3 regions of the Enterococcus sp. LJL98 genome follow, and region 3 is predicted to be linked to each of the others. Evidence: a T-box and tRNA genes for the amino acid it is inferred to sense, from the RefSeq annotation. Region 3 holds a T-box; the other regions hold tRNA genes.
The links. The T-box of region 3 lies ahead of argS (arginine--tRNA ligase). A T-box ahead of a tRNA ligase gene usually reads a tRNA of that ligase, here a tRNA-Arg.
Positions count from the first base shown of each region.

Region 1 (6,384 bases), on a different contig from region 3:
TCGTTATTCATTTTTTTGATGATTGGTTGAACTTTCGGATACAACAAGTAACCGAGTAAGCCAAACATGACAAAAAATAAGCATAAGATTCCCAAAGCGAACCAGGCATTGGCCCAATAGATGCCTCCAACCGGTTCACGTAAAAGATTGACGGCATGCGTAAACGGTAAGAATGGATGGATCCATTGGAAGAATTTCCCTGACATCTCAATCGGATAATTCCCACCACCGCCTGAAATCGAGAGCACAAGAATAATCACTGCGGCTCCCTTACCTAAGTTTCCAAAAAGAGCAACCAGCACGTAAACCATCATCATAAAGGTCAGACCGACAAAGAGGGCAAATAAGATGCTGTAACCTGGACTCACCGCGTAGGTACCTAACAACCAATGATTGCCCAAACTCACGATTAATGCTTGGAAGAAAGAAACGACCAAGAATGTCCCCATACGTGCGGTAAATTGTTCTCTTTTGGTAAAACGTTTCTTTTCTTCTTGTGTTAGGTGAAATTCCGTTGATGCGATGCTTGAAAAAAGAACGGCCCCTACCCAAAGACACAGTGCTGTATAAAACGGCGCACTTGCTGAACCATTATTGGGTACAGGATACACATCGACTTGATCAATTTTAATTGGATTTGCCATAAAATCACTTTCGGATTGCACATCTGATTTTAATAAACGAATCACTTCTTTGACATCAATCTCGTCTTTTCCCTCACGAATAAAATTGGCACCTCGCTGGATACCACTGCGTAGACTTGGCCAATCCTCTTGAATGATGGTGGTAACTGTTGCTAATAAAGATTCCACTTTGGGCATTTTTTCATTTAACATCTCGACGGTTGCAGTCGCTTCTTTTTCAAGCGTCGGTAACTCTTCTTCGACGAACTTTGCCGCTTGATCCAGTTTAACCCCCAAGCGCGGCAAATCATTTTGGTATAAGTCAGAAGCTTGATTAATCCCTGAAGTAATCTCTGGTAAATGTTGATTGAAAATCAAATTTGCGGAATGAATTTCTTTTTTCAAATCAGGCAATTCTGCTTGGTATTTTTCTAAAAAAGCAATGGCTTGTTGCAAAGTACCGGTTGTATTTTCCAATAAATCGATTAATTGCCCTATTAAGCCTTCGTCGACAATGGTTCCAGTAATTCCGCCAGCGAGTGTTAACCCCTCTTGCAGTTGGGCAAGTAAAGGAGCAACCTTTTCTTGGATGGCTGTCGGTGTTATCGGGCTTAATCGATTCGCCAAATCATTGGCTTCTTGACTCAGTTGGTTTAACGACTGTTGAATTTCAGTCGAAGACCACTGATCAATTTGTCCATGAATCAAAGCAATTCTTTCTTGTAAAGATGGAATCTGCGCTTGGACTGCCGCTAATGTATCGATGATGCCTTGCAAGGTATCACTACCCGTTAATGCTTGAATTTTTTGCAACATCCCGATTGCGGAATGTAAGATTTGTGTCAGGCTTGAAAGTTGTGCATCTAACTGACTTAAAGCAACTTTGATTTCATTTTTTTGCTCCGGAGTCAACGCATGATCACCGATTAACTCGGACAAAAATTGACTGCTCTCAGCGACATTTTTTGAAATCGTAACAATCAACTGTATGCCCGTGCCCACGCCAGCAGAAACTTGCGGGAGTGCCGCTTGAATTTTTTCAACCTCTTCTGATAAGGTCGGGACGACTTGATTGGCTGTTTCGGCTAATTTTTGCACATCAGGTAAGACGGTTTGTGCTTGTTCAATAATCCCTAATCCCTTTTGCGCTTCTGTAATAGCTTCATTCATGATCTTGGCTAAATCATCAAAGTCTTCATCAATCATTTGGACTTGCTGCGCCGCATTTTCAATCTCGGGAATTTTTTCTTGCAAGGTTAGAACAATGGCACCGGCTGATTGCAATTGGGGAAATTTCTCATTGAGCCGTTGAACTTTTTCCCCCAGCTGATTCACCTCTGGAAGGTAGGCTAGGGCATCGTTTGCTTTCGCCAACTTTTCTTCATAGAGAGGCATTTTTTCTTCCAAACGTAAGACGTCTTGCGTGTATTGATCGATTGTTGCTAATTGTTCGTCTAAGGCTAATATTTTGCTACTAATTTTATCGAGACTCATTAAATGATCATCTAAATAAAATCCGGCTTCATTGAAGACGGTTAACAGCGTTTCACTGACTGTCTCAATGAATGATTGACTAATTGTTTCTTTAATCGTTAACGCACTCTTATCCGTGATTTTAGGCGCAATCGCGTTAATTTTTTGATTCACTTGGTAGTCAATCGTTGGTTTTTTGACCTGACCATCTAAAAAAGAAATTAAGTCTGCGGAAAAATCTTTTGGTAAATAAATCCCACCATAAAATTTCCCGCTCTTAACGCCCTGATCGAGGGCTGCTTTTGAGTCGACAAATTGCCACCCTATCGAGTCATTGTCTTTTAGATTTTCAATAATTTCATTCCCGATATTGATTTTTTTCTTATCCAGAACTTGGACCGTTTCATCCTCAGAATACACCGCAACAGCAATTTCACCTGTGTTGGAATACGGATCCCACAAGGCTGCAATATTAAACCAGGCATACAAAGAAGGGATAATCATTAATCCTATCATTAATAAATAAGTTGGTCGATTCCGGAAGATTCGCTTCCAATCTAGTAAAAATAATGTCATCATTCGTTTCAAACTTGCTTTCATCTCTAGTCACTTCTTTCACACTTACAATTCATTCCAGTTTTTTAAAGGAATTTCTTTTTCTTTCGCAAACACTTTTTCTAAGACTTCACGCACAGAAACGCTTTTTAACTTTTCTTCCCACAATTGATCCGCTTCCGAAAAGAACGTGGAAACCGTGTTATGTCCGTCCTGAGCGTAGGCATCAAACCCTGAGAAGGCACGTTTTAATACGCCGACATCAGGAAAAGAAACCAAGGGGCCTTCAATCGCCTCAACAATTTCTAACAGCGAAATATCCGTCGTTTCTTTTTCTAAGTAAAAACCGCCATTGTTTCCCGAAACACCGCCAATCAAACGGGCAACAACCAGTTTTCGCAGCAATTTCTTGACGTAAGAAGGCGAAACCGCTAATTTCGTATAAATACTTTCTGACGAGACAGGGATTTCTCGTTTTTGCATGGCCAAAATGGCCATAATCGCTAACGCTTGCTCGGTTGCATTGGTTAATTTCATTTCTTCTCCTCCTAAAACCTACTATAACGACTTGCAAAATCCATTATAGACTTTTTTTATCTCTAATTACAAATCATTTGTCTCCATCTTAAACTTTTTTAAAGAAATTCAAAACAAGGCTTTCTCACGATAAATAACAAATATTCTTTTCAACCAAAAAAAGGCTACGAGCGCCTCGTAACCTTCAAAGAATCTTCCTCTTGGACCACTTATGACTAAAGCCACGAGCATGCTCGGCTAAAAATCATCAAAACATGTACTTATTCTCGTTCGAAACGATTGAATCGTTTTCTTTGGAATGCTAAACGCCCGGTATCACCGACAACATAAAGCAAGAACACTTTGCGGGAGACATCAAACGACTTGCGTTCTTTGTTTTCAAACTCAAAAGTTAACGTATAACGAGTGGAACCCGAGTGCATACCTTCTGAATGCGTTGTGTAACTTGTTTCATTATTTTTATCAATTAAGGTCGCTCGAACCACTTCTTCTGAAGCATTGGCGTTTCTCATCGCTTCCAACAAGCGATAGCAAACAACTCCTAAAATAATAAGAAAAATGAGAACAAAAATCATCGACGGAAAAAAGAAAAAAGACGAACTTGAAAAAGGATCACTTACGGTCTCAACCATGCGACTTCTACCTTTCTATTTTTCTTTCATTGTATCAAGCCCAACAATCCCTGTCTAACATTTATTTTAAACAAAAAATCACACGAATGAAAAAACATTCGTGTGATCGATAAATGATATACCAGGAGGGATTCGAACCCCCGACCGATGCCTTAGAAGGGCATTGCTCTATCCAGCTGAGCTACTGGTACAAAATTTTGTTTGGATAATTTACCAACAAAAATGAGTTTATCATAAATTAAACTTGAAAGCAACCGTCTTTTCACTTGTTATTTTATCCGAAAATATTTTGCGAAGGAAGCTCCTTCGCAAAATACGCTTATTCCTCTACTTCAATGACAACCTCAGCTGCTTCTTTTGTAATTAAAGCGACGCCATCTCCTAAAGGTACCAGACTTGTTGTTAAGTCTGGATGAGTGTTAATTACATGTAGAAATTTCTTTAATTTCCGATGAATCGTTCTTTGACTACGAGGAATTTCCTCAATAGGATCTAAAACGGTTCCTGCTTGAAAAATATCATCGACCATCAGTACGCCACCTTTTTTGAGTAGACGTAAACATTCGGGTAAAAATTCAATATACTTTGATTTGGCACTATCCATAAAGATAAAATCATAAGGGCCAGTTAAGGTTGGAAAAAGATCTGCTGCTTGCCCTTCAAGTAACGTGACTTGTTCTTCATTTCCTAAACGGGCATACGTTTCTTTCGCCTTACGAATCATCACGTCAAAACGATCAATCGTTGTGACATGTGCCCCTTCGCCTGCATATTGCGCCATTAAGCTCGAAGAAAAGCCAATCGCCGTGCCTATTTCCAGGATTGCTTTGGGTTGAATTTGGCCCAGTAAAAATTGCATGAAGACGACGGTTTCATGGGGAATAATCGGAACTCCTTTTTCATTGGCTTCTTTTTGAATCTGCCCCAATTCACCCGGTACTTGTTTTTGTTCATTACGTAAATAGTCCACAATCTCAGGTTTGACAATGGGACGATGCATCATTTCGTTTCGCATCTTTTTTCCTCCAGTTCTTTGCTCACTGTTTGCTATTATACGAACTTCCTGCTTTTCTTGCAATGGAAAAAACTTTCACTTGCTTTTTTCACAAAATCTGATTAGTATTAGGGAGAAGCGTTGGAATAGTAGCAAAGAAATGTTTAGCAGAGAGTTTACCCTTGGCTGTAAGGTAAATAACCCCTATTTTTGTGAACCTACCAATGGGAATGATTATGAAAGTAATCGGGTTGAAGCCCTTATCCTTTAGACAAGTGGTGTTTTAAATAAAGAAAACACAATCAAGGTGGTACCGCGAAATGCAAGTGTTTCGTCCTTTTTTAGGACGGGATGCTTTTTTATTTTATCTAAGGAGGATTTTTATCAATGACTGAACAAACCAATGATTTTACCCAGTGGTATTTAAATACCGTTCAACAGGCGGAGTTAATGTCTTATTCCCCTGTCCGTGGCTCTATTATCTTCCGTCCAGACGGATTTGAACTATGGGAACACATTCAAGAAGAATTTAACCGTTTTTTACGTAGCGAAGGCATTCGTAATGCTTATTTCCCAATGCTTATTCCTCAACATTTCTTTACAAAGGAAGCCGACCATATTGAAGGCTTTGCGCCAGAACTACCATGGGTGACGGAAGTTGGGAATGAAAAATTGGAAGAACCCTTGGCACTACGCCCAACTTCAGAAACAATGATTGGCTCGGCTTTTTCCGATTGGATCCATTCTTATCGTGATTTGCCTTATGAAATCAATCAATGGGCGAACGTTTTTCGCTGGGAGAAAAAAACCTTGCCTTTCTTACGTACTTCCGAATTTTTATGGCAAGAAGGACACACGGCTCATGCCGATGAAGCCGATGCTCGCCGTCGAACACAATCGATTTTAGACGAGTATGCCCGTTTATGTGAAGAATTCCTAGCCATTCCTGTCTATAAAGGACAAAAAACGCCTTCCGAACGATTCGCAGGCGCGGTTGATACTTACTCTATCGAAGCGATGATGCAAGATGGAAAAGCCGTTCAAGCGGGAACCTCTCATTATATGGGAACCAAATTTGCAGAAGCTTTTGATATCACCTACTTAAACAAGGAAAACAAGCATGTCCTAGCACATACGACTTCATGGGGCGTTTCGACCCGTTTATTAGGCTCAGTCATTATGACCCATGGCGATGAAAAAGGCTTAATTTTACCACCTACAATTGCTGCGCATCAAGTAGTCCTCATGCCTGTTGGGCCTTGGAAGAAAAATCCAGCGATTATGGAAAAATTAGACGAAATTTATGCGACATTAAAAGGCCTAGGCATTCGGGTTCGTTTAGATGATTCAGATAATTCACCGGGCTATAAATTCAACGAATGGGAATTAAAAGGTGCATGTATCCGTATCGAATGTGGACCACGTGATTTGGAAAACGGCCATGTGATGTTAAAAGTTCGTGACTTGGCAGAAAAAGAAAAGATTCGCTTCGAAGACCTCATTGAAACGGTTCAAACGCAACTGGCTGAGATGACACCTCGTTTACTTGCGACAGCCAAAGCACGGAATC
Region 1 covers NZ_JBTXLU010000015.1:48,749-55,132, reverse strand. Annotated here, with positions in the region: gene ACYSNO_RS11560 (YhgE/Pip domain-containing protein) at 1-2,696, opposite strand, end outside; gene ACYSNO_RS11555 (RrF2 family transcriptional regulator) at 2,718-3,188, opposite strand; gene ACYSNO_RS11550 (DUF2500 domain-containing protein) at 3,449-3,820, opposite strand; tRNA gene ACYSNO_RS11545 (tRNA-Arg) at 3,938-4,011, opposite strand; gene ACYSNO_RS11540 (O-methyltransferase) at 4,140-4,835, opposite strand; T-box leader at 4,948-5,156, shown strand; gene proS (proline--tRNA ligase) at 5,202-6,384, shown strand, end outside.
Region 1: it encodes a tRNA-Arg, which carries the amino acid that the T-box ahead of argS (arginine--tRNA ligase) is inferred to sense. The anticodon was not compared.

Region 2 (6,384 bases), 650 kb from region 3:
TAACTAATTGTTTGTCGCCGACAGTCATTACACGCGTTTGAGTTGCGTCAAATAATGAGCCGTAAGTGATACCAACGATATCAGAAGAAACAATTTCATCTTCCGTATAACCGTAAGACTCATCTGCTGCTGCTTTCATTGCTGCGTTGATTTCGTCAGCTGTAACTGTTTTATCTAAAACTGTTACTAATTCTGTTAATGAACCAGTTGGAACTGGAACACGTTGAGCTGCACCATCTAATTTACCATTTAACTCAGGAATAACTAAACCGATTGCTTTTGCTGCTCCTGTTGAGTTTGGTACGATGTTTGCTGCTGCTGCACGCGCACGACGGAAGTCACCTTTTGGATGAGGACCATCTAATGTCATTTGGTCACCTGTGTAAGCGTGGATTGTTGTCATTAATCCTTCAACCACACCAAATTGATCATTTAAAACTTTAGCCATTGGTGCTAAACAGTTTGTCGTACATGATGCACCTGAAATAACTGTTTCTTTACCAGTTAAGATGTCATGGTTAACGTTGTAAACGATTGTTGGAACGTCGTCTCCACCTGGAGCAGAAATTACAACACGTTTTGCACCTGCTGTTAAGTGTTTTTCAGCTGCAGTTTTAGAAGTGAAGAATCCAGTACACTCTAAAACGATATCTACGCCTAATTCACCCCATGGTAATTCTTCAGGGTTACGGTTTGCTAAAACCTTAACCTCTTTACCATTTACATTGAATGAACCTTCGTGAACTTCAACTGTTCCATCGAAACGTCCTTGAGTTGTATCATATTTTAATAAATGAGCCAACATATTTGCGTCTGTCAAGTCGTTAATTGCAACAACCTCAATACCTGCTACATCTTGGATACGACGGAAAGCTAAGCGTCCGATACGTCCAAATCCGTTAATACCTACTTTAATTGTCATTTAAGATTTCCTCCTTATGAAAATCATAAAAATTTTATTTTTAAAGGGATACCCCTTTTAAAATCTCATTTGCAGCAGCTTCATCTGTGATGAGCCACGTTTGTTTTGGTGCATTTTTCATATAGGCATGAATCGCCTTGGCTTTGCTACGCCCACCCGCAATGGCAAAAATATAAGGGATGTTGGAAATATCCTTTAATTGAAGCCCAATGCGTGGAATACGATACACAATTTCGCCTGTTTCGTCAAAGAAATAGCCAAAAGACTCTGCGACGGCATTTTTTTGCTTAAGCATCAGCAATTCCTCTTCCGTCATTTTTCGTCTGGCTGCCATATGAATGGCCCTTCCAATACTATGAATAACACAATTTGCGCCACTTATCAAGTTCAAAACTTCTAAAATCGAAGGTTCTTGTAAAAGCGAATCGTAGGTCGCCGAACTTAACTGTTCTGGTACAAATAATGAACGGTAACTTCCATGAGTTTTCATTGCCATAGCTGCACTCACCGAATTGGCCTGTACATTTACTGCTTCACCAATGCCACCTCTCGCTGGTACAAATAAATTTTGTCGATTCACAGTTTCTAAAACAGAAAGACTTTCTGCGACGCGTGCCATTGTTGTTCCGCCCATCACGGCAATCGTGTTCTCACCAAGAGGCAATTGCTTATTCAGCGCATCCGATAACAAATGCCCGAACTCTTCAATAACTTTTTCTTGTTGATCACTATTACCTGGTGTAATCAAGCAACGACTGATACCAAAGTAACTCGCTAATCGGCGTTCTAGTTGATCCATCCCAAACAATTGATCCATTAGATGTCCCAACTGGTGGTAAATCTCTTCTCCTCTGACCGTTAGTTTCATACCGCTCTTTGAAGTATCCAGGAGTTCTAACTTTCTTAACAAATCGGTTTCTGTTCTGAGCACCCGTTCAGTTACGTCCAAGGTATCTGCTAAAACTCTTCTTCCTACTGGTTGCATCCAGTAAATATTTTGTAAAATTTGATACCGTTCTTGAATGGTCATTAATAGATCTGGAGCAATGGCTTCCATTACTCTTAAATCTTCAAGCATCTGCAACCCCTCCGTTGGACAGTTTTAGTCCCATATAGACTTAACATGACCCAGATAGAGCAAAAAAAAGATTCATAAGTTTTTTTGTTATCCCTCACAAGACCAATACTACCACAACCCTCTCTTTCACGCAACTGATATTCACGATAAAAAGAAAACGGTCAAAAGGACCTTTTTCGTCCCTCCAACCATTTTAATCATATCTTTTTCGTTTGGTCGAACCCGGTATCCCTAGTTGTTCTCGATACTTTGCCACCGTTCGACGGGAAATTTTGAATCCCTTTTCACCAAGTAAGTCAACAATTTTTTGATCTGATAATGGTTTTTGCTTGTTTTCTTCTTGAATCATTCGTTGAATCCAGTTTTTGACTTCATCTGTTGAACTTTCTTCTCCATCTTTTGAAACAATTTTGGAGCGAAAGAAATGCTTTAATTCAAAAACACCAAAATCAGTCGCAAGATACTTGCCATTTACTGCCCGGCTAATCGTCGACTCATGTAAGTCTAAGCTTTGAGCAACTTCCTTCAAAATTAATGGCTTCAGTGGCCGCCTTCCATCTAAAAAGAAATCCTCTTGATGCGTTAAAATAAATTGACCCACACGATAAATTGTATTCCCTCGTTGTTCAATCATTTTTTTCAACATTTCAAAATTTTGTTGTTTTTCTTTTAAATATTGCGTCACTTCTTCGTCGCCACTTTGCGCCATTTGATTAAAATAATGTGTTTGAAACTTTATCTCTGGCATGCTTCGTTTGTTTGACACCAGTAAGAGCTTGCCTGCCACTTCTTTTACAGTCAAGTCAGGGACAATATATAAATCACGGGTATCTGAAAAAATGGCTCCCGGAGTCGGCGACAAATGTTGAATATAGTCAAATACTTTTTGAATTTCTTGTAAAGAAACACCGATTCGCTTACTGATATCCTCCCACTTTCGATCGACCAACGCATCAAAAGACTCTTCTAAAATTAGATAGGCGAGCGCTGGCGCATGATTATCTCTTTCCGTTTGCAACATCAAAGATTCTTGCAAATTCCTCGCACCAACTCCCGCTGGATCTAATTGCTGAATCAGTGTCAAGGCATCGAGCATCTGAATCAAACTGCCACCCGTTTGCTCAGCAGCTTCCTCTAAAGAAATCGTTAAAAAGCCATTTAAATCAATATATTCGACGAGATATAAGACTAATGTGCGCAGATAAGTCGCTCGATAATTCAAATGAATTTGTTCGATTAATGACTCAAAAAGCGATTGACTCGTATCTGGAATCTGAGTCAAATAGTCTGATTCTTCTCCTTGGTAGTTTTGGGTTCGTTCGTTAGGCGCTAGGTCGTGAACTTCAACGAGTTCAATTAAGGGATTTTCTAGTGCCTCATTTTCAATATAGATGCGCAGTTCCTCGGTAGAATATTGTAGAATTTGAATCGACTGTTGCAACTGTTGCGTTAAAACAAACTTTTGTACCTGCTTTTGCGTTTGTTCTTGTCGTTGTGAAAAACCTTGTTGAAATTTCATTTAAATTCCCCTTGTAATTTTTCTAAATGTTTGCTAATCTATTAAGAGTGTTCCTGCGCCCTTAGTGTAGTGGATATCATACAAGATTCCGGTTCTTGTGACGGGGGTTCGACTCCCTCAGGGCGCATTTCGTTTTATCTATTTCAGTATACTTCACTTTGTCTGCTTTGACAAAGTGAAGTTTTTTCTTTTTGTAACGCTCTTTTAACAAGCCCTTATTAAAGTTCGACTTATTCGATAAACGAATAGCCACTAGCGAAGGAACAACAAAAAAGGACAATAGCTCCTGCCATCGTCCTTTTTTCTTTTCTTCTTTTTAGTTTAGTCACCAAACTCTTCGTCGTCTTCCTCATCATCCACTTCTAAATCGTCTTCGTCAATGATCGTCAACTCGTCTTCAAGTCCACCACTGATTTCATCTTCGTCTGCATCTTTATCTGCACCGATTTCTTGTAAATCAGAGTTGTATGCTTTGATTTCTACATCTTCTTCATCATCTTCATCTTCAAACACTTCATCGTCATCATCTGACAAGTCTGCATCTTCTGGATCATCATCGTTATAGTCGATTGCATCATCATCACCTGTGATAAATGCATTCACTTTTTTACGTTTTTTACGACGTGGTTTGTCTTCATCGTCTTCGTCTTCTAAGCCATGGTTGATTTCCTCATCAATTGAATCAATCGCGTACCATGAACGTAAGCCCCAACGATTGTCTCCTAATGAGATAAAGCTACCATTAATATTCAGATCTGTATAAAATTGTGCTAAAGAATCACGAATTTCACTATCCGATTTTCCTAGATAATTTTGAATCTGATTCACCAAGTCTGAAAAATCCATGACATCCGCCTTTTGCTCCAAAATTGCATGAGCTACTTCAATCATCGATAGTTCATCTTTATTTACACCTTCAAATACATTAATTTCCACTCGGGACACGTCCTTTCACAGTCTACTCCTAATCATACAAAAATGTTTTAGAAAAAGCAATTTATTCTTGCATTTTATTTACACTATTCGCTAGAAAATTTTAAGTAAAGTTCATAATCTCCAATTTTCTCATTCCCCATTAATAAATCATAGTCAACACGGATGCTTCCTGCAATCGGGGAGTCCTTCAAACTTACATGTAAATGTTTGGTATAGACATGGAATAACATCTTGCCATAAGGCGTTGGATACATTGTTTCGGTGATTTCTTCATAACGAAATTGAAAGCGCAAGCGTTGTTCGGTTGCTCTTGTTAACTGAACGCTCTCATCGGGGGCAATTTTTATTGTGACTGGTACTTCAGGCACTCCGTCTTCTTGCGGTTCTTGATAACGGATATATAAATTGTTTCCCACACGAACGACTTGACCAACTAGCTCAAAGAGAAACTCTTCGACCGTTTCTTGTTGCTTAATTTTTGTTTTTAAATAAATATTGACCTTCATGCCTTTTTTTAAATCCATGGTGAACTCCTTTATTTCTATTTTCCTTTTCATTTCAACAGATTTTCTAGTCTCTTTCGTATATAATAAGACTCAAGAATAAAAATCATGTAAAAAAGAGGGTTTATCATGCAACGACTTATTTTCAATCAAATGACACCTAGCAAAGAAATGACAGCTCTTCCCTTTGCTTTGACCGATATCTTTACGGAATATGTTCATTCAAATCATATAGAAATTATTCACTTTTGGCAATTAGAAAAGACTTTTATTTTAGGTATGAAAGATACTCGAACCCCTTTTTTCAAAAAGGGTGTCCAAGAGATTTTAAACACCCCTTACTTTCCGATCGTGCGAAATTCCGGTGGCTTAGGGGTCATCGCGGATGCAGGCATTCTCAATATTACTTATCTCTTTCCAAAAACGAGTCAAACCGCCTCAACAGATCAAGCCTATGAAAAAATGTTTCAGTTGACGCAAGACGCGTTTCCCGAACTAACGATTGACGCTTATGAGATTGTCGATTCCTACTGTCCTGGAACGTATGATTTAAGTGTTAACGGGCAAAAAATCGCCGGGATTGCTCAACGACGAATCAAAGAAGGCATCGCCGTGATGATGTACCTTAGTGTGAACGGGGACCAAGCGGCTCGTGGGCAACTGGTTCGTCACTTTTATGACCAAAGTCTGGATGCAACAAAAAAAGAGGCAGGGTATCCTACCGTCAATCCAGCTAGCATGGTGACGCTTGAAACACTCCTAGGGCAACCTTTATCCATCCATGCAGTGAAACAGCGCTTTGAACAGCTGTTTGAACCAACCCATACAAGCACAAGCCCTGTTGCCTGGGTCAAAAGTCAACAACTCGTTGAAAAACTCGAACAAAAAGCAGCGGGGATGCAAAAACGCAATCAAGTCATTCAGGAGGTGCAAAATGAATTTACCTTACAAACAACAAATTTTACCGATTGAAAAAGTCTTTCGCGACCCCGTTCATCAATATATTCACGTCCAACACCAGGTCATCCTCGATTTGATTGATTCAAAAGAATTTCAACGCTTGCGTCGAATCAAGCAACTTGGAACCGCCTCACTCACTTTTCATGGCGCGGAACACAGTCGTTTTTCTCATTCTTTAGGTGTGTATGAAATCACTCGCCGTATCTGTGACATTTTCCAACGCAATTATTCGATTGAACGAATGGGAGCAGGAGGCTGGGATGACAACGAACGTTTAGTGACTTTATGTGCGGCCCTCCTACACGATGTCGGGCATGGCCCGTATTCACATACCTTCGAACATATTTTTCACACGAACCATGAAGAATTTACCGTTGCCATTCTTTGTTCCCCAACAACAGAGATTTACCAAATTTTAAATCAAGTCGAAGCCGGTTTCCCCGAAAAAGTAGCTAGCGTCATTCAA
Region 2 covers NZ_JBTXLU010000001.1:669,536-675,919, forward strand. Annotated here, with positions in the region: gene gap (type I glyceraldehyde-3-phosphate dehydrogenase) at 1-922, opposite strand, end outside; gene ACYSNO_RS03125 (sugar-binding transcriptional regulator) at 963-2,000, opposite strand; gene rpoN (RNA polymerase factor sigma-54) at 2,194-3,519, opposite strand; tRNA gene ACYSNO_RS03135 (tRNA-Arg) at 3,575-3,646, shown strand; gene rpoE (DNA-directed RNA polymerase subunit delta) at 3,841-4,455, opposite strand; gene ACYSNO_RS03145 (YwiB family protein) at 4,539-4,979, opposite strand; gene ACYSNO_RS03150 (lipoate--protein ligase family protein) at 5,088-5,930, shown strand; gene ACYSNO_RS03155 (HD domain-containing protein) at 5,893-6,384, shown strand, end outside.
Region 2: it encodes a tRNA-Arg, which carries the amino acid that the T-box ahead of argS (arginine--tRNA ligase) is inferred to sense. The anticodon was not compared.

Region 3 (6,384 bases):
CAAGAGGAAGTCGGTCTCATCTTTGCCCGCGTTCTTGAAGATGCTGGAGTTTTTAAACGAGATGCCAAAGGACAAGCTGCTTTTCAAGATTTTGTAACGAATTTATAGATAAAGGAGGAGAAACAAATGGCGACGATTAAAGATATTGCAAAAAAAGCAGGCGTTTCTCCTGCGACCGTTTCCCGTGTGCTGAATTACGATCCGGAACTTTCTGTTAGCAAAGAGACAGAAAAAAAAGTTTTTGAGATCGCAGAAGCTTTGAACTATACAAAACATAAAAATAAACGACGTGAATCCGCTGTTTTACGTTTGGTTCAGTGGTATGATAGCGAAGAAGAACTCGCTGATTTGTATTATTTAGCGATTCGTTTAGGGATTGAAAAAAAGGCAGAAGAACGCAATGTTCGTTTGGTGAAAGAACAAATGTCTGAGCTGTCTAGCATTGAAGTGCAAGGAACAATTGCTTTGGGGAAGTTTGATCAAAAACAAACCAAAGTGCTTGGTCAATTGACCGGTGAATTACTTTTTGTTGACTTTGATGCCTTAGGACAAGGCTATAACTCGTTAGTTGTTGATTTCTCTCAAGCGATTCAACAAGTTGTCGATCAATTAGTAAAAGAAAAACATCAACGAATTGGAATCTTATCTGGTGTAGAGTACACAAAAGAAAGCCAGTATGAAATTGAGGACCCGCGTTTCTTGGTCTTGCGTGACTACTTAACACGCTTAAAAATGTATGATGAGACGAACCATTTGCAAGGGACTTTCACCATTGATGGTGGTTTTGCAGCGATGCAAGACTACTTGGCGGAGACACCAGATTACCCAAGTGCTTTTTTTGCATCTAGTGACGCTTTAGCGATTGGCGCCATGCGTGCCATTCAGGAAAGAGGGTTGAGAATCCCAGAAGACATCGCAATCATTGGGTTTAATGATGTCAGTGTCGCAAAATATGTGACCCCTGCACTCACTACTGTAAAAGTCTATACGGAGTGGATGGGAGAGTTGGCTGTATCGACGATGTTGGAGCTCATTCAGGAAGCGGCACCCGTACCAAGGAAAATTACAGTTGGGACGGAACTGGTTTTAAGAGATTCAACGGACTTATCGAAGAAACAACGCTGAGTGATCGCGTGAGGTGAGCGTTTATAAAAAAAGACCAAACGAAAGGGCCTGCGACAAAAGTTGCAGGCCCTTACTTGTTGAAAATGTTTATTTTTTTCCAAAAAAGAAGGAAACGACTGCGACAACAATCACAGCTCCTAGAATGGAAGGAATCACTGCCATGCCGGCGACCGTCCATCCCCATGTGCCAAACAAGGCTTGACCGATGGAAGAACCCACGAGTCCGGCAATAATGTTTGCAAAAATACCCATCGAGTCGCCTTTTTTAGTGAGAGCACCTGCGATGGCGCCAATGACACCTCCGACAATTAATGACCATAAGAAACCCATGTCTTCATCTCCTTTAAACAAAACAAATGTGACGGGACAGTGTGTTCTTTCGTACAAGTTTATTTTATCATAAAGCTGATTTTTGCCGCAAGAAAAGACCCTTATCTTGAAAGGATCATGATAACTGAACCGGATGGGATTTGAAAACAACAAATGATTCACTGTTGCTCTTTTTTATTTTATGGTAAAATGGGTAGGAATCTGTAAAGGTAGGGAATCGATGAAATGAAAATATTAGCACTAGATACATCCAATCAAACTTTAGCGATTGGGATGATTGAAGGAAAAAAAGTATTAGGACAGCTCCAAACAACCATTAATAAAAATCATAGTGTCACCCTCATGCCCGCCCTCACGCAGCTAGTTGCACAAGTAGGGTTGAAACCCAGCGACTTTGAACGAATTGTCGTCGCTGAAGGTCCAGGGTCTTATACTGGCTTGCGCATCGGTGTGACGACAGCGAAAACATTAGCAGCAACCTTGAAATGTGAGTTGGTCGGTGTTTCAAGCTTAAAGACGATTGCGGCAAATTGTTATGGTCGAAAGGAATGGATTGTTCCATTATTCAATGCTCGCCGAAAAAATGTTTATGCGGGAGTTTATCAGTGGCAAGGAGAAACACTTGTATCAGTGATACCTGACCAACACCTTTCCTTGAGTGAATTGCTTGAGAAGTTACGTGGGCAAGCCGTTTACTTTGTGGGCGAGGATGTTGAAGCCTTTGCGGAAGAAATCACCGAAACTTTGCCAGAGGCTCAAGTGAATTCGATTCCAGAGTGGGACTATCCAAATGGCGTGGTTTTAGCTCAATTAGGACGAAAAGGTGTGGGAGTGGAAGCGATACATCATTTTTTACCCGCTTATTTAAAATTGGTAGAAGCAGAAGAGAAATGGCTAGAAACGCATGAAGCAGGTGCCGAAAATTATGTGGAAAAAATATAATTTCTTACGATTTTCTTTTTTTAAATATCGAAAAAAACAATACAAGGAACGTCAATTTATCCATCAAGGACAAGTGTTTTTCGTTCGTGAACTGACCTATAGTGATGTCAAGGCACTGCTTGATGTTCAACGCTTAACCTATGAAGGGCAGACGCCATGGAATCGGAGTGGCTTCTTATCTGAGCTTTATTCACGTTATACGCATTTGTATTTAGGGGTCTTGTCCGAAGAAAAGATGATCGGTTTTATGGGTGTCCGTGTTTTTTTAGAAGATGGCCATATTACGAACATTGCGATCGTGCCTTCGTTTCAAGGAAAGGGAATCGGTTCTTTTTTAATGGCTGAGGCGGAAAGTTTTTCTCGTAGCCAAACCTGCCAAACGATGTCATTAGAAGTTCGGATGGGGAACACCGATGCCCAACGATTTTATCGTCGCCTAGGTTTTGTTTCAAGAAAGGTCTTGCCCAATTATTATGATGAAAATCAAGAAGATGGACTTGATATGGTGAAATACTTATGATGAAACACAAAGAAGATTACCCATGGGACACTTTAGCTACGAGGCTCGTTTTTTTGTGTGAATCAAGCTACGCTTACGGTTCTCCTTGGAATCACCAGCAGTTTTTAGCTGATTTTACCAGTGCTCATAGTCAGTATCTTTTGTACGAGATGGACGGAGAAATTGTCGGCTTTGTCAATTATCATCAAATTTTTGATGAGAGTGAAATCAATCATGTGGTCGTTGCTGCAAGCAAGCAAGGACAAGGAATTGGTCAACTCCTTATGCAAACCCTATTTGAAAAGATGCGACAACAAAAACAAAGAAAAATCTTTTTGGAAGTACGGGCGTCGAACCTACCGGCACAAGCCCTGTATCAAAAACAAGGTTTCAAAAAAATAGCGAAACGCAAGGGCTATTACCATGCACCGATCGAAGATGCATGGGTGATGGTGAAAGAAGTGAGGGACGAAAAAGAGAAATGAGAGAGTTAATTTTAGCAATTGAAAGTAGTTGCGACGAAACCAGCGTGGCAGTGGTTGAAAATGGACAAGTAATACGCAGTAATATCGTCGCTTCGCAAATCAAAAGTCATCAACGTTTCGGTGGTATCGTACCTGAAGTCGCCAGTCGTCATCATGTAGAAGAAATCACGATTTGTATCGAAGAAGCTTTAGAAGAAGCAGGAGTGACCGTCGATGAATTATCGGCAGTGGGAGTAACGCAAGGTCCAGGGCTGGTCGGGGCCTTATTAATTGGCGTTGCTGCAGCCAAAGCCTTTGCTTGGGCGCATCAACTGCCTCTAATTCCGGTGAATCATATGGCAGGACATATTTATGCTGCCCGTTTGGTGGCACCACTTGAATTTCCATTAATGGCCTTACTTGTAAGTGGTGGACACACCGAATTGGTTTATATGGTTGAAGATGGCTCTTTTGAAATTATTGGTGAAACACGAGACGACGCGGTAGGAGAAGCCTATGATAAAGTCGGGCGAGTGTTGGGGCTATCTTATCCTAGCGGGAAAGAAATTGATGAACTGGCCCACCAAGGAACGGATACGTATCATTTTCCTCGGGCCATGATTCGTGAATCAAACTTCGATTTTAGTTTTAGTGGAGTAAAAAGTGCCTTTATTAATTTCGTCCATAATGCAGAGCAGCGTGGCGAAGCGTTAGTCTTAGAAGATTTAGCAGCCAGCTTTCAAGCAAGCGTCATTGATGTCTTAGTTGAAAAGACGATTCGGGCGTGTCAAAAGTATCCAGTAAAGCAATTGGTCGTTGCAGGTGGTGTCGCAGCAAATCAAGGCTTAAGGGCTGCGTTAAAAGTACAAGTGGAAAAAGAGTTGCCAGGCGTGGACTTACTCTTCCCACCGCTTGCACTGTGTGGCGACAATGCAGCCATGATTGGTGCGGCTGCCCATGTTGCTTTTAAGAAAAACCACTTGGCAGGAATGGATTTAAATGCAAATCCAAGTTTGGTTTTTCCAAAGAAATCAGAGGATTAAGTGAGAATTACTAGCTAATTAGCGGGAGATTTGTTATAATTCATCTGATAAAAAAATTAAATGAATGATTTTAGGATCAAGAAGAGTAACTTTTCATTATTTTTTAGCGAGTTCGGGAAGGTGGAAGCCGAGTAAAGAGGGAAAAGTGAAGCGCACTTGAGAAAAATTTGCTTATTGGCAAACGGCATCTACCGTTATCAGATAAAGTGGGTTCGTATGTCGAACAATCAGAGTGGTACCGCGGGAAATCTCGTCTCTAGTGTTTTTAACACTAGGGACTTTTTTGATTGATGATGATTTTTTAGGAGGAAGAAAAAAGATGAATAACCAAAACATTGTGGCAAAAGCGATTCATGCTGTTGTCAAAGAAGATTTAACCTTAGAACAAGTGATGACACTTTTAGAAAACCCAAAATCGGCTGATCATGGGGACGTTGCCTTTCCGGCTTTTAGTCTAGCAAAAGCTTATCGTAAAGCCCCACAACAAATCGCTCAAGAATTAGCAGAGAAAATAGCTGACGCGAATTTTGAAAAGATTGAAGTCGTTGGGCCCTATTTAAATTTCTTTATGAATAAAGGTGCAGTGACTGAAGCAGTCTTGGCGCAAGTAGCTAGAGAAAAAAATCATTATGGAGACGCATCGATTGGCAATCAAGGAAGTGTTCCAATTGACATGTCCTCACCGAATATTGCCAAACCGATTTCTATGGGGCATCTGCGTTCAACCGTCATTGGGAATTCAATTGGTTTTATTTTAGAAAAAATCGGCTACAAACCAATACGTATTAATCATTTAGGCGATTGGGGAACACAGTTTGGCAAGTTGATTGTGGCCTATAAAACTTGGGGAAACGAAGAAGCCTTAAAAGCCGAGCCGATTACAGAACTTTTAAGATTGTATGTGAAATTCCACGAAGAAGCGGAGAGAAACGAAGCGCTGAATGATGAAGCGCGTGCTTGGTTTAAACAATTAGAAGAAGGCGAAGCAGAAGCGATGCGTCTGTGGAAGTGGTTCCGCGATGAGTCAATGAAAGAATTTAATAAAATTTATGAGATGCTCGAAGTTTCGTTTGATTCATTAAACGGCGAAGCCTTTTATAACGATAAAATGCTTGAAGTTGTTGAATTGTTAGAAGAAAAACATTTATTAACTGAAAGCCAAGGCGCTGAAATTGTTGATTTGACGAGCTATGACCTAAATCCAGCCTTAATTCGAAAATCCGATGGTGCGACACTTTATATCACACGTGACATGGCTGCGGCGCTTTACCGTAAGCGTCATTATGCGTTTGCCAAATCACTTTATGTTGTGGGGAACGAACAAAGCTATCATTTCAAACAACTAAAAGCAGTCTTATTGGAAATGGGCTTTGATTGGTCTGAAGCGATGCATCATATTCCGTTTGGTTTAATTACGAAAGATGGGAAAAAGTTATCGACTCGTCAAGGGAAAATTGTCTTATTAGAAGAAGTATTAAATGAAGCCATTGATTTAGCGCATCAGCAAATCAGCGAAAAAAATCCTGATTTAGAAAATAAAGAAGAAGTCGCAAAACAAGTGGGTGTCGGCGCGGTTATTTTCCATGACTTAAAAAATGATCGTTTAAATAGTTTTGACTTTACCCTAGAAGAAGTGGTACGCTTTGAAGGAGAGACAGGCCCTTATGTCCAATACGCACATGCACGCGCAATGAGTATTCTAGAAAAAGCGAATTTTGAAATTGATGAAAACAAAGCGTATCGTCTTGCGGATGAAGCGAGTTGGGAAGTCTTGAAGCATATTCAACGCTATCCAGAAGTCATTTTATATGCCGCAGAAAAATACGAACCTTCAGTTATTGCAAAACACGCGATTAAATTAGCGCAAGTCTTTAATAAATACTATGCGAACACGAAAATTTTAGTAGACGATGCAGAAAAAGAAGCACGTCTCGCATTGGTCTATGCAGTTACCGTCTTACTAAAAGAAGATTTACGTTTA
Region 3 covers NZ_JBTXLU010000001.1:23,226-29,609, forward strand. Annotated here, with positions in the region: gene galT (UDP-glucose--hexose-1-phosphate uridylyltransferase) at 1-108, shown strand, start outside; gene ACYSNO_RS00125 (LacI family DNA-binding transcriptional regulator) at 127-1,125, shown strand; gene ACYSNO_RS00130 (GlsB/YeaQ/YmgE family stress response membrane protein) at 1,213-1,455, opposite strand; gene tsaB (tRNA (adenosine(37)-N6)-threonylcarbamoyltransferase complex dimerization subunit type 1 TsaB) at 1,681-2,397, shown strand; gene rimI (ribosomal protein S18-alanine N-acetyltransferase) at 2,381-2,917, shown strand; gene rimI (ribosomal protein S18-alanine N-acetyltransferase) at 2,914-3,381, shown strand; gene tsaD (tRNA (adenosine(37)-N6)-threonylcarbamoyltransferase complex transferase subunit TsaD) at 3,378-4,403, shown strand; T-box leader at 4,467-4,664, shown strand; gene argS (arginine--tRNA ligase) at 4,723-6,384, shown strand, end outside.